Regions from separate parts of the Pseudomonas sp. REB1044 genome, predicted to be linked through region 4. Evidence: riboswitches for the same ligand, from Rfam matches in the RefSeq annotation. Region 4 holds a riboswitch; each other region holds the start of a gene.
The links. Region 4 has a riboswitch for cobalamin ahead of GKC70_RS11490 (CbtB-domain containing protein). Riboswitches for the same ligand answer to the same signal wherever they lie in the genome.

Region 1 (3,381 bases), 1.1 Mb from region 4:
GTGATGGAGCTCGGGGTAGCCACCCGGCAGATACAGACTGTCGACCACCGGCAACTGGCTATCATGCAGCGGCGAAAAGAACACCAGTTCGGCGCCCTGGTCGCGCAGTAAATCAAGGTTGGCGCCATAGAGGAAGGCGAAAGCCTCGTCGCGGGCCACGCCGATGCGCACGCCGGCCAAGCTGGCCTGCCGCCGCTGGGCTGGCGGTTTGACGAAACTCACCGGTGGCGGCAGGGCTGCATCGCAACTGGCGCCCAACGCCTCGGCAGCGGCATCCAGGCGTGCGTCCAGGTCGTTCAGCTCGCTGGCCTGGACCAGCCCCAGATGACGGCTGGGCAGCTCGATGCCGCGCTCGCGGGAAAGCCCACCGTACCAACGCAGGCCTTCGGTCAGGCTGCCTTCGAGCAGTTGCGCGTGGCGCAGGCTGCCTACGCGGTTGGCCAACACGCCGGCAAACGGCAGGTCGGGCTGATAGCGCGCCAGACCCAAGGCCAGGGCGCCAAAGGTCTGGGCCATGGCAGTGCCGTCGATCACCGCCAGCACCGGCACGCCGAAATGCCGCGCCAGATCGGCGCTCGAGGGCGTGCCGTCGAACAGGCCCATCACACCTTCGATCAGGATCAGGTCGGCATCGGCAGCCGCCTCCCACAACAGGCGACGGCTTTCGGCCTCGCCGATCATCCACATGTCCAACTGGTACACCGGCGCGCCGCTGGCCCGCTCGTGGATCATAGGATCAAGAAAGTCAGGCCCGCACTTGAACACTCGAACCCGGCGTCCAAGGTTGCGATGCAGACGCGCCAGGGCGGCGGTGACGGTGGTCTTGCCCTGGCCGGAGGCAGGGGCTGCGATCAGCACCGCCGGGCATTGCCGAGTGCCTGAGGTCACAGCTCGACGCCCTTTTGCGCGCGGATTCCGGCCTGGAAGGCGTGCTTGAGCATACCCATCTCGGTGACGGTATCGGCCAGTTCGATCATTTCCGGCTTGGCGCCGCGGCCGGTGACGATGACATGCTGCATCGGTGGCCGTGCCTGGATATCGGACAGGACCTGATCCAGCTCCAGATAGCCGTGCTTGAGGGCGATGTTGAGTTCATCGAGCACCACGAACTGCACGCCAGGGTCTTGCAGCAGCGCGCGTGACACCTCCCAGGCGGCTTCGGCGGCAGCGATGTCACGCTGACGGTCTTGGGTTTCCCAAGTGAAGCCCTCACCCATCACGTGATAACGCACCTGCTCGGGGAACCGCCGGAAGAACAGCTCTTCGCCGGTGCTGTTACGGCCCTTAATGAACTGCACAACACCGCACTGCATGCCGTGGCCCATGGCACGGGCGAGCATGCCGAACGCCGAACTGCTCTTGCCCTTGCCGTTGCCGGTGAGCACCAGCAGCAGGCCGCATTCGTTGGGGGAGTTGGCGATGCGTTCGTCGATCACCGCCTTCTTGCGCTGCATGCGCGCCAGGTGGCGTTCGTCGCGTTCGGGGATTCGCTCATGTGGGTACTCCGCAAGCTGTCGACGCGCCGGTCGGGCACTCGCGGGTGGGCACCAGGCAGCGACAGGTAATCAAGGCAGGCAGGCGCAGACGGGAGCACGCAATGGCCGCGGACAGACCACGGGACCGCGCGCATCACCCTCCGTGATGCCGTTGGCAGTGACAGGCCGGTCTCCGGGCTCATGAGTTGGGCTCTGGCCCGAAACCGCGCGCCTTCCCGGACTCTGCCCAGTGGCCATGCGCGGCCTTGACTCACCTACCGTTGCGGGGGCAGCGCCGGACTCGCGCCCTGCGGCGCCCACCGGCTTCCCAGTTTCACTCTGCCGGAGGCTGTCCGCAGAGCACCTGAAACACGCGGCGAAGGTTAGAGGGTTGCACCGGGAGCGTCAATTGAACACGGATGGCGAACGACTCTTCAGGGCGCTTGTCTGAAGAACAAGGAAGTGATATCACATAGCCATCAATCGGCTGAACGCGATCATAAATAAAAGGAGAACGCGTCATGCAAGGCTTGATCATCCACAACCCGCACCTGGAGTTCCTGCGACCGGTATTCGAGCGCTGGGTCGAATGCATCGACCGCTTCAATCAGATCCACGGTGAAAGCGACGCCCCCTACTGGCATGGCGCCCAGGCCAATGCCGGCCTGCTGGCCGCTGCCGCCTGGCAGGCCGAGCGTGTCACGCTGCAGCAGTATCAGGGCAAGAAACAACGTGACGAAGGTGACCGCGAGGGACGTTGCGACCTGTGCATCGCCGATGCCGAACAATCCCTGCATTTGATTACCGCGCAGCGTTGGCCAAAGATCGCCCGACTGGACCTCGCCACCGCCCTGCAAGAAACCGCCGCACTGGCGCGCCTGTCGGTCTACCCCAGCCAGTTCAAGGCGGGGGCTCTGTTCATCAGTCCGTGGAAGGCCGGCCAGCATGCCAGCCCGGAAGAGTTGCAGGACATGGTCGACGACCTGAGCAAGCACACGGCCTGCGCCATCGCCTGGTACTTCCCTTACGCTTATCGCAAGCTGCACAACGAAGCAGGGCAGTATCACCCGGGTGTGGCGGTGTTGATCAAGCAGGCGTGAAGCACTAGGGGCCGGTCAGCGGCCCCACGTCCGCCCGCTAGGGATTCTGTGCCAGATGGCCCGAGGGATTGAGCACTCGTTTGGCCTGCAGGTAGGCCCTGGACCAGTAGCTGTTGGACAGGTAGTCCAGGCGCACGGTGCCACCGCTGGACGGCGCATGCACGAACCGCCCCTCGCCCACATAGATGCCGGCATGGCTCACCCGGGAACCGCCCGCGGTGGCGAAGAACACCAGATCGCCCGACTGCAGCGCGTTGATGTTCACAGTCGGCGCGCGCATGACGATCATCTCGCGGGTCGAACGCGGCAGGCTGATGTTTGCCGCATCGCGATACACATAGCCGATCAGACCACTGCAATCGAAGCCCGAGTCCGGGGTATTGCCGCCCCAGCGGTAGGGTGTGCCCACCAGACCGATGGCACGGATCAGCACATCGTCGGCCACAGGCGAAGAGGACGGTTGATCGACGAAGACCACCGGCGGCTTGACGGCGGGTGGCGGAGTGGGAGCACGGCTGGAACAGGCGGCGAGCAGAGCCACCATCGAGAGGAATGCGAAGCGCGTCATGATCGCCATGGGTCAGAACCTGTCTGAAACCGATCGGCCGCAGCCGATGAAAGAGTTGAGAATTTAGATTAGACGCTATTCGTAAATGCGCACGGCGACTCGCTTTTCAGCCAGTCGCCGTGTTGAGAGTACAGCAAAATGCTATTAGTTTCGTGACAACGTGGTGGTCGGTGCCATGGCCAAGGCGCGCTTGGCTTCGAGGAAGGTTTTGCTCCAGTAGCGATCACCGAGGCTGTCG
Region 2 (3,381 bases), 380 kb from region 4:
GGGAAGTCTGAAAAAAGCGAGATGTTATCTTATTTCTTTTGGCGGTGTGGTGTTGTCTTGCCGCTTCGCAGACCTTTGCCAGCGAAGCGGCACGGCGTCAGAAGCGGTAGTCCAGCGTCGCGAAATACGACCGCGGCGTGCCCAGCAGCCACTGCTCGCCACTGTGGGCCGCGACCACATACTGGCGGTCGAACAGGTTGTTCAGTTGCAGGCCAAGACGTACCTCGGGCAGCACCTGCCAGCCAAGGTTGGCGTCCATCACGGTATAGCCCGGTACGCTGGCCAGGTTCGCAGTGTCGGCGTAACGCTGATCGACGTAGCGCAGGCCGACGCCGGCATCGACGCGCTCGCCGAAGCCTTTGCTCAGCCACAGATTGGCGGTGCGCCGAGGCACATTGGCCGGTCGATTGCCGGCACGATCCTGGAACACGCCATCGACGCTTTCATCGAAATCGTCGTACCGGGCGCGCACCACCGCGGCGTTAGCCGACAGTTGCCATTGCTGGCCCAGGTCCAGCTCCAGGCTGGCTTCCAGCCCGTCCGCGCGCTGCTGGCCGGCCTGCTGCTTGTCATGGGTCAGCGGATCGTCCACCAGCAGCTTCTTCTTGACGATGTGGTACGCCGCCAGGGTCCACTCGCCCCGCCCCTCCCAGAAGCGCTGCTTGAGCCCTAGCTCGGTTTGCTTGGACTCGGTGAGGTCGTAGCCGATACGGCTGGCACTGAGGCTGACCAGGTCGCCCACGCCGTCCTCGCTGGTCGAAAACTGGCCGTACAGCGACAGGTCGTCGCTGACCGCGAACACCAGTCCCGCACGCCAGTTGCCGCCGTTCAGGCTGCGATCGACGCGGCTGTCGTCCACCAGGTTGTCGCGCTCGATATGGTTCTGGTCGCGGCGGATGCCGGTGACCAGCGATAGGCGTTCGCTGAGTTGGGTGCGGTTTTCGGCGAACAGGGCGAAGGTGCGAGTCGTGGACAGGGTTTGCGGGCGGGTCGCGCTGGCGCTCTGGAAACGTCCCGGCGCCGGACTCCAGGGGTCGATGAAGTCGCCGGGTTGCAGGTCGTCGTAGGGCGAATTGCTGTCAACGTTGAAGCGGATCCGGTTGTACTCGGCGCCGACCACGGTCTTGCTGGTCAAACCGAACAGGCTGTGATCGAAACTCAAGCTCTGGCGGTCGCCGACCTGTTCCTGGTTGTGGCGGATTTCAAGGTAGCTCTGCCGGGCCAGCAGGTCGCGATCCGGGTCCCAGCGGTAATCCTCGGCATTGCGCCAGTGCCGACGACTCTTGACGTAGTACAGCTGGTTGCTGGCACTGACGCTGTCGCTGATGGCCCAGTCGGTGTTCAGTCGCGTCCACTCGTCGTGGTAGCGCTGCACGTCGTTGCGGATGTTGTAGTTCTTGTCGCGCAGGCTGCCGTGCAGGCGGCCGTCGATCAGCGGGGTGCCGAAATAGTTCGCCGGCTGGTCATCGCCACGGTCGTGGGCGAGGGTGAAGCTCAGGTCGTCGCTGGCGTCGAAGCGCAGCGCCGCGTTCACCGCGAGGCTGCGCGAATCGGTGCGATCAACCCAGCCATTGCCCTGCTGCTGATCGAGGATCAGCCGGTAGCTGAGCCGCTCGCTCAGGCTACCGCCGCTGTCCAGGCCCGTCTGTTGGCGGTCCCAGGAACCGTAGCCCAGGCGCAGGTGGTTGCGAACTTCGCCTGCCAGGGGCTTTTTCGGGATCACATTGATGACCGCGCCGGTGGCACCTTCGCCGTACAACACCGAGGCCGGACCGCGAATCACGTCGATGCGCTCGACCATCCACGGGTCGACCGGAAAACTCTGGGTGCCGGCACCGGTGTACAGGCGCGAGCCGTCGAACAGGGTCATCACCGAGCTGTGGCCGGTGAAGCCTCGGGCGGAGAGGGCGGTGTTACCGTTGCCGGGCGTGCCGATCGAGGTGATGCCCGGCGTGCGGGTCACGGCGTCCTGTAGGGTACGGTTGGCGCGCTGCTGGATCTGCTCGGCGGTCAGGCTGCTGGTGCTGGCCGGGGTGTCCAAGGCGCTGAGGTTCAGGCGCGAGCCGGCCTGGGTCGGGGTGGCCAGGTCGATGCGCGGCTCTTCCAGCGTGTCAGTGACGGCCGTTGCCGGCAGTGCGAGCACGCCGCCGGTAGAGGTTTCGGCCAGGGACGGCAAGGAGACGGCCATGCAGGCGGCCAGGGTGTGAAGCGTGAAGTGTCGGGACATGTCGTTCCACTGTTGCAGGAATGAATGGATCCCGGTGGAAACAACGCAAAGACGCGCGGCCCCGCACGCAAGCGCGGGACACCGGCCTGCGCCCGCCCACCGCGGGTTTGCCAACTGAAGCTTCAGGCCGGTCTCCGGGCTTGCGAGGATCGTGAAGCCTTCACCTTCCCATGCCGATGCATTGCGGTTGCAATGCCGATACACAGTGGTGTGTTGAAGGATTCGCTCGCTTACCGTTGCGGGGGCAGCGCCGGACTTGTCCGCATGGACGCACCGGCTTCCCGTTTCACCCTGCGCACGGCGGCGCAGGACACCTAAAACTGGCGCGCATATGACCACCTGCCTGTGGGCGAGTCAATCGTTTGAGGGGATGGCGATGTGACAGACCGCAAATTCACGCTTTTTTCTCATATTTTTTTCGAACTTTTCTGGTGCACGTTGTCTCGAAACGACCGTTCGCCCATTTATTCAGTCATGGAGACTTCTGCGAATGTTTACTGCAAAACTGCTGCGTCACGCTTGCGCATTGGCCCTGGTCGGCGCGCCTCTGGCAGCGATGGCTGCGCCCAGCACCGATCCTCTGTTCACCTTCGGTCTGCTGGGCTCGTACAACAAGTTCAAATTCGAAGGCGGCAGCGACTCCGACAAGGAACATATGGGTCAAGGCGGCGTGTTCGCCAACTTTGGCAACAAGATGACCGCCGAATCCGGCTTCGTTTACCAAGTGGGTGCCGAAGCCAAGTACGGCAAGAAAAACGACGACAAGCTCAAGGAAGCTCAGGCTGACCTGGACCTGGGCTGGCGCGCCGCGCTGGATGCGCGCAACTTCGTCGACGTGATCATCGGTGGCGGCTACAGCTGGACCCGCTTCGAACCCGAGATCAACGATCTGGACACCAAGCTGACCTACAAGTCGCCGTTCGCCAAGGCCGCGCTGGGTTACAACCACCAGTTCGACGCCTCCACCCTGCGTGTGGAAGTGGGCGCTCGTCGCAGCATCGACGGCCGCGCGCGTCTGAAGGTCGAGGACTTCGAGAGCGACAGCGTCGACATGAAGGACCGTACCAACCCGTACGCCGAAGTGTCGCTGTTGATGAACCAGCAAGGCGCCATGCCGATTCAGGCCGGCCTCTACTACACCCGTACCGAATACA
Region 3 (3,381 bases), 220 kb from region 4:
CGTGCCCAGGCGGGTCAGCTCGGGGTCGGGTCGGTCGTCGCCTGGCACGAGAATCAGTTGCACACCGCTGGCGGCCAGTTCGACCAGTTGCTCCACGCCATAGCGCCAGTAGCCGACGCCGCCGTGCAGCGACAGCAGGATCACCTTGGCGTGGCGCAGCACCTGATCGAAGTAGAGGTCCACCGAGGCATGGTTCTGCACCTGCATGGGATTGGCCAGGCGCAGGCTGGGAAAGTCGTCCGGCAACTGCTCGGCGGTGTCGGCGAGCAGCGCCAGGTGGGAATCACCGCTGCAGAGAATCACCAGGTCGGCGGGGGTCTGGCCGAGGTCGGCAATGCTGTCGTCCGGCACGAAGCCGCCGGGCTGGGTCCGCAGCAGGTGCATGGATCAGGCGCCCAGGGCCTGGCGCAGGCGCGCTTCGAGCTGGGCGGCATCGAGGTCCTGACCGATCAGCACCAGCCGGGTGATGCGCGGCTCGTCGGCGCGCCAGGCACGGTCGAAGTGCTTGTCGAAGCGCGTGCCGACGCCCTGGATCAGCAGGCGCATCGGTTTGCCGGGAATCGCGGCGAAACCCTTGGCACGCAAGATGCCGAACTCGCCCACCAACTGCGCCAGCGCGTCGAGCAGCAGGCGCTCGTCGGCTTCGGGCAGGTCGATGGAGATGGAGTCGAAGGCGTCGTGATCGTGGTCGTCCTCTTCGCCGTCATGGTGCGAATCGTGATGGGTGCGGCGCGCATCGATGTGCGCTTCGGCTTGCGCGTCCAGGCCCAGCAGCACGTCCAGCGGCAGACGACCGCTGCTGGCCTCGATCACCTTGACCGCCGGTGGCAGTTCTTCGGCCACCTCGGCGCGGACCTTGGCCAGGCCCTCGGCGTCGATCAGGTCGGCTTTGTTCAGCACCACCAGGTCGGCGCTGGCCAACTGGTCGGCGAACAGTTCGTGCAGGGGCGACTCGTGATCCAGGTTAGGGTCGAGTTTGCGCTGGGCATCGACCTGCTCGGGATAGGCGGCGAAGGTGCCGGCAGCCACGGCCGGGCTGTCGACCACGGTAATCACTGCATCGACGGTGCAGGCGTTGCGGATTTCCGGCCACTGGAAGGCTTGCACCAAGGGTTTGGGCAGCGCCAGGCCGCTGGTCTCGATGAGGATGTGGTCCAGGTCGCCACGGCGCGCCACCAACTCGCGCATCACCGGGAAGAACTCTTCCTGCACCGTGCAGCACAGGCAGCCGTTGGCCAGCTCGTAGACGCGGCCGTTGGCTTCTTCCTCGCTACAGCCGATGCTGCACTGCTTGAGGATCTCGCCGTCGATGCCCAGCTCGCCGAATTCGTTGACGATGACCGCGATGCGCCGGCCTTGGGCGTTGTCGAGCATGTGCCGGAGCAAGGTAGTCTTGCCCGAGCCGAGGAAGCCGGTGACGATGGTGACCGGAAGTTTGGCCAGTGTTTTCATGTGGCAATGCCCTTGGCAGCAATGGTGCGGGCATGCGGGACGAGCGCCTCGGCCGAGCGGCCGGGCACGTTCGCCACCGGATCACCCCGCCCGGTTGAAGGTCGAAAACGTCACGAGGCAGGTCTCCTGGCTTGCACTGCACGGCCGCGGGCCGTTAGTTCGACGCCTTCCCGCACGTGCAGTGGCTGTGTCGAACCTGTTCAGTGCTTACAGTTGCGGGGGCAGCCGCGGCTTGGACCGCGTTCCCGTCTTAGCTCCGGTCGGGCCGGAGAACCTCGAACCGGCAAGGCTACGCAGTGGGGCGCAGGTGGTCAACCGTCTCGCGCCGACAGGCGGCCACTACCATCCTTCGCCGGCCAGAAGCTGCTTGAGCGTATCGGCCAGGGCCTTGACCATACCGTCGGCGCTGGGCCGATGGACGATGACGATCTCGTAGCTGTCCACCTCCGGCAGCCCCTGCGCTGTCCCCAGTACGCGGTGTTCGGCGGTGGCTGCGCGCGGTGGCAGGAGGCTCACGCCCATGCCGTTGGCGACTGCCGCCTGGATGCCGGACAGACTGGAGCTGGTGAAGCTGATGCGCCAGCGGCGGCCCATGCCCTCGATGGCCTGGATCATGTCTTCGCGGTACAGGCCGCGCGGCGGGAACGTCACCAGTGGCACCGGGTCCAGCTCGAAGGTGGGCAGCTGCAGGCTGTCGATCCATTGCAGCGGCTCCGGCCAGCAAGCCAGGCCCTCGCGGCTGTTGCGCCTTTGTTTGAGCAGCACCAGGTCCAGTTCGCCGTTGTCGTAGGCCTGGCTCAGGTCGCGGCACAGGCCACTGGTGACCTCCAGCTTGACCTGCGGATACTGGCGGCTGAAGGCTGACAGTGCATGGGTGGTACGGCCGCCGACGAAGTCTTCGGGTACACCCAAGCGCACGGTCACGCCGACCGAGGCCCCGGCCAGGGCCTCGAGCATCTGGTCATTGAGCGCAAGCATGTGCCGGGCGTAGCCGAGCAGGGTCTGGCCGGCGTCGGTGGGCAGCACGTCGCGGTGACCGCGCACCAGCAGGCGATGGCCGACCATCTCTTCCAGGCGGCGGACCTTCTGGCTGATGGTCGACTGGGTCGAGTGCAGGCGAGCAGCGGCGGTGGTGAAACTGCCGCAATCGGCCACCACGACGATGGCGCGGAGCAAGTCGAGGTCGAACAGCGCTCTATTCGGTTTGACGCTGGTGTGCATCGCAGTATTCGATTCGCGAATGGAAGAACGGCGTTCTAACACAGCCCTGCCGCCCCGGCAATCGCGCAGGTATTCGCAAAGCCACTGCGTGTCATCCAGATAATTCGTTTCAGTCCGCTGCGTCTGATCTCCTAGGATGAACCTTCGTACCCAGGAGACCGCCTCATGCGTATGCCACTCATCGCCTGCCTGCTGGCTGCGCTCACCTGCCCTATGGCCCACGCCGAGACCTCGCCCATGGACACCCGCCTGCTGTATGCCGCCCAGCGCGGCGATGCCCCCGCCATCGGCCGCCTGCTCAAAGAGTCGGTGGATCTTGAGCGTCGCGATGCGCAAGGTCGCACACCATTGATGCTGGCAACCCATGGCAACCATGTCGAGGCGGCCCGGGTATTGATCGAGGCCGGGGCGGACGTCAACGCCAAGGACGCCATCCACGACAGCCCCTACCTGTATTCCGGCGCGCGGGGCCTGAATCAGATCCTGCGCCTGACCCTGGACCACGGCGCCGACCTGGCCAGCACCAACCGCTATGGCGGCACGGCGCTGATCCCGGCTGCCGAGCGCGGCCATGTGGACACGGTGCAGATGCTGATCGACGCCGGGGTCGAGGTGAACCACCTCAACCGCCTGCACTGGACCGCCCTGCTGGAGGCGGTGATTCTCGGCGATGGCGGCCCTCGGCACGTCGAGATCGTGGAACGGCTG
Region 4 (3,381 bases):
GGGGCAGAGCCTGCATGCCTGGTGGTGGCCTGCCAAACGCGCGGATGCACCGGCGATCCTTTATCTGCATGGCGTACGCTGGAACCTGACCGGCCAGTTGTTCCGCATCCAGCAACTGCATGCCATGGGTTACTCGGTACTGGCGGTGGACTACCGCGGCTTCGGCCAGAGCCGGGGCGGCCTGCCGTCGGAAACCACGGTCTACGAAGACGCGCGCATCGCCTGGGACCGCTTTGCCCAACTGCAGCCGGTGCCGGGCAAGCGCTTGATCTTCGGCCACTCGCTCGGTGGCGCCGTGGCGGTTGAACTGGCCTCCGAACTTTCCCGGCAGGCCCGCAGCGACGGCACGCCAGTGCCCGCACGCGGCCTCATTCTGGAATCGACCTTTACGACACTTGGCGACGTCGCCGCTGCCGTGGCCAATACCAGCCTGCCGGTGCGCTGGTTGCTGTCGCAGAAGTTCGACTCGCTGGGCAAGATCGGCGAAGTCGGCCTGCCCGTGCTGCTGGTGCATGGCCTGGACGATCGCTACGTGCCGCCGCGCTTCAGCCAGGCCCTGTTCGACGCCGCCCAGGAGCCCAAGGCTCTGCTGCTGGTGCCCGGCGCGACCCACAATAACAGCATGAGCCTGGCGGGCCAGCGCTATCGGCGCGCCATCGAAGCTTTGCTGTAGGGCCGCCGGCGGCTCATTGCACGGGCAGGAAGTTCATCAGCAACAGGCTTTGGGCGTAGTTCAGGCCAATGCGCCGATAGCGCTCGTCGAGCATCTGCGCCAGCAGGTCCAGGCGCGCGACGATCTTGCCGAACTCCACGGCGAAACTCAGGTTGCTGCCCTCCTCGGAAATCTCGTTGGAGAACAACAGCAGCACGCCGTTGGCGTCCTGGCGTTGGCTGAGCATCCAGGTAGCCTTCTCGATGTTGCGCGCGGCGTTGTTGACGAACAATGGATCGATGGCGTCGGTCATGTAGAACTCGGTGCGCCCGCCATGGGCGGTCACCAGCATGCTGCCGATGGCATAGATGAAGGCGCCCACCCGGTCACCGCGAAACTCGGGGCTCAAGGCATAGCTCAGGGCCGCCAGGTCACGGCGTTGGCCCAGTTGCGCCAGCGGCTGGCGCTGCTCGATGGCTTGGCGGATCTGCCGCTCGGCGGTGGCAGCGTCCAGGTAGCCGGACTGACGCCACTGGTTGGGGTTGCGCAGGTACAGCTTGTTCATCAGCAGATAGAGGCTCTGCAGGTTGTCGCGCATCGACAGGGTCGCCATGCGGTCGACGCTGGTCTGGAACAGTTCGCTGGGATGGCCATTGCCCAACTGGGTGAAGACATCCTGACCCTCCTGGCGAGTACACGCGCACAGGGTGATCAACGTGCCCACCAGCAACAGGCGAGCGCCATGACGAAGAGCAGGAACAGGCATCGGCACCGTGGTCCGGGTCAGCGGCCAAGCCGGGAATCGGCGCAGCCAGGCCCTGCATAGAGCCTGCAAATGTAAAAAAGTGCGACGCCTGTGCACAAAGCCCGTCCATGGCGAGGGTATTTGGTAACAAGAATTGACGGCGCGCGCATGACCGTGATCTGCTTACACCCTTACGTCGGGTGCCCCTTGCAGGGGTGAAACGGGAAACCGGTGCGTCGAGGCCCATTCCAGGGTTCGATCAGTCCGGTGCTGCCCCCGCAACGGTAAGCGAGCGAGCGTCTGATCCACTGTGTCCAAGGCATGGGAAGGTGACGCTGCTGTTGGAGGCCTTGCTTCTGCTCGCCAGCCCGGAGACCGGCCCGACGCTCAGTCATCACACCCCGCGGTGGGCGGGCGCTGTTGCCGATTCCTGGACGTTGTCGCTCCGGGCTCGCCGCGCTTGCTGTCGCCATGAAAAAAGCAGAGGAATGCGTCATGTCCGTCACCAGCGCCAAACACAGCATTGCCACGCCCGTCAGTCTCAGCCAACGCCTGGTGGTCGCCATCGGTGCCAGTCTGCTGGGCCTGTGCCTGGTCTACTTCGCCGGGTTCTCACACCTGGAGGCCGTGCATAACGCGGCCCACGACACCCGCCACAGCGCCGCCTTCCCTTGCCATTGAGGGTCCAGCGATGATTACGCGTATTGCCCGCACCGCAGGCTTCAGTGGCCTGCTCGCTGCCCTGCTGCTGACCCTGCTACAGAGCTTCTGGGTGGCCCCGTTGATTCTTCAGGCCGAAACCTACGAAAGCGCAGCCCCGGCCGAACAGCATGAGCACGCTGCAGGCCAAGCCGTGGCTGCCCATGAGCACGACAGCGAAGCCTGGTCTCCGGAAGATGGCTGGCAGCGTGTGTTATCGACCACCGGCGGCAACCTGGTGGTGGCGGTCGGGTTCGCCTTGATCCTCGCCGCGTTGTACAGCCTGCGCGAGCCGGGACGCGTCAGCACGGGTGCCCTGTGGGGCCTGGGCGGCTTCGCAGTGTTCTGCCTGGCACCGACGCTGGGCCTGCCGCCGGAGCTGCCGGGCACGGCCGCTGCCGACCTGGGCCAGCGCCAGACCTGGTGGATCGGCACCGCAGCGGCCACAGCCGTGGGCCTGGCCCTGTTGGTGTTTGCCCGGCATTGGTTGGTCAAGGTACTGGGCGCCGCGCTGCTGGTCGTTCCCCACCTGATCGGTGCCCCTCAGCCCGAGGTACACGAGAGCCTGGCGCCCGAAGCACTCGAAGCGCAATTCAAAGTGGCCTCCTGGTTGACCAACGCGGCGTTCTGGATTGCGTTGGGCCTGCTCAGCGCCTGGCTCTACCGTCGTTCCGCTCAGGCCTGATGAGCGCGCTGTACGCAGGCTTCGGTTGCCGCCGAGGGTGCTCTGTCGAGGTGCTGGAGCACCTGCTACGGCGCAGCCTCGCGGCCCACGGCCTGGCCATCACGGCCGTGCGCGGAATCGCCAGTATTGCGTTGAAGGCCGATGAGCCGGGTCTGAGCGCGCTGTCACGGCGCCTGGCCCTGCCTCTGGTGTGCTACGACGCGCAACAACTGCGGCCCTTCCTGAACCAGCTCAGCCACCGCTCAGAAATATCCCACAAAACCACGGGCTGCTGGGGCGTCGCCGAAAGCGCGGCACTGGCACTGGCCGGCGGTCAGGGGGATCAGCCGCGCCTGCGCATTTCCCGCCAAGTGTTCGCTAACGCTACCCTGGCAATTGCCTGCAACGGCTAGCACTGCTTCTCCTACCCAAGGAAGTCTCATGACGGTCTACTTCATCGGGGCCGGCCCCGGCGATCCCGAGCTGATCACGGTCAAGGGCCAGCGCCTGATCCGCCAATGTCCGGTGATCATCTACGCGGGATCCCTGGTACCGGCAGCGGTGCTCGAGGGCCATAGCGCTCGCACCGTACTCAATAGCGCCGAACTGCATCTGCAGCAG

Region 1: linked by a shared signal. The riboswitch ahead of cobO (cob(I)yrinic acid a,c-diamide adenosyltransferase) and the one ahead of GKC70_RS11490 (CbtB-domain containing protein) in region 4 are both predicted to bind cobalamin.
Region 2: linked by a shared signal. The riboswitch ahead of GKC70_RS13225 (TonB-dependent receptor) and the one ahead of GKC70_RS11490 (CbtB-domain containing protein) in region 4 are both predicted to bind cobalamin.
Region 3: linked by a shared signal. The riboswitch ahead of cobW (cobalamin biosynthesis protein CobW) and the one ahead of GKC70_RS11490 (CbtB-domain containing protein) in region 4 are both predicted to bind cobalamin.

What each region holds. Positions count from the first base shown of each region.
Region 1 covers NZ_CP046139.1:1,421,677-1,425,057, reverse strand. Annotated here, with positions in the region: gene GKC70_RS06670 (cobyrinate a,c-diamide synthase) at 1-888, opposite strand, end outside; gene cobO (cob(I)yrinic acid a,c-diamide adenosyltransferase) at 885-1,454, opposite strand; cobalamin riboswitch at 1,642-1,858, opposite strand; gene GKC70_RS06660 (hypothetical protein) at 1,997-2,575, shown strand; gene GKC70_RS06655 (C40 family peptidase) at 2,613-3,152, opposite strand; gene GKC70_RS06650 (C40 family peptidase) at 3,288-3,381, opposite strand, start outside.
Region 2 covers NZ_CP046139.1:2,908,961-2,912,341, reverse strand. Annotated here, with positions in the region: gene GKC70_RS13225 (TonB-dependent receptor) at 98-2,227, opposite strand; cobalamin riboswitch at 2,335-2,560, opposite strand; gene GKC70_RS13220 (outer membrane beta-barrel protein) at 2,718-3,381, shown strand, end outside.
Region 3 covers NZ_CP046139.1:2,310,571-2,313,951, reverse strand. Annotated here, with positions in the region: partial or broken gene cobN (cobaltochelatase subunit CobN) at 1-384, opposite strand, end outside; gene cobW (cobalamin biosynthesis protein CobW) at 388-1,452, opposite strand; cobalamin riboswitch at 1,551-1,745, opposite strand; gene GKC70_RS10765 (LysR substrate-binding domain-containing protein) at 1,792-2,673, opposite strand; gene GKC70_RS10760 (ankyrin repeat domain-containing protein) at 2,887-3,381, shown strand, end outside.
Region 4 covers NZ_CP046139.1:2,532,682-2,536,062, reverse strand. Annotated here, with positions in the region: gene GKC70_RS11500 (alpha/beta hydrolase) at 1-673, shown strand, start outside; gene GKC70_RS11495 (hypothetical protein) at 687-1,418, opposite strand; cobalamin riboswitch at 1,579-1,796, shown strand; gene GKC70_RS11490 (CbtB-domain containing protein) at 1,893-2,078, shown strand; gene GKC70_RS11485 (CbtA family protein) at 2,089-2,781, shown strand; gene GKC70_RS11480 (cobalamin biosynthesis protein) at 2,781-3,173, shown strand; gene cobM (precorrin-4 C(11)-methyltransferase) at 3,202-3,381, shown strand, end outside.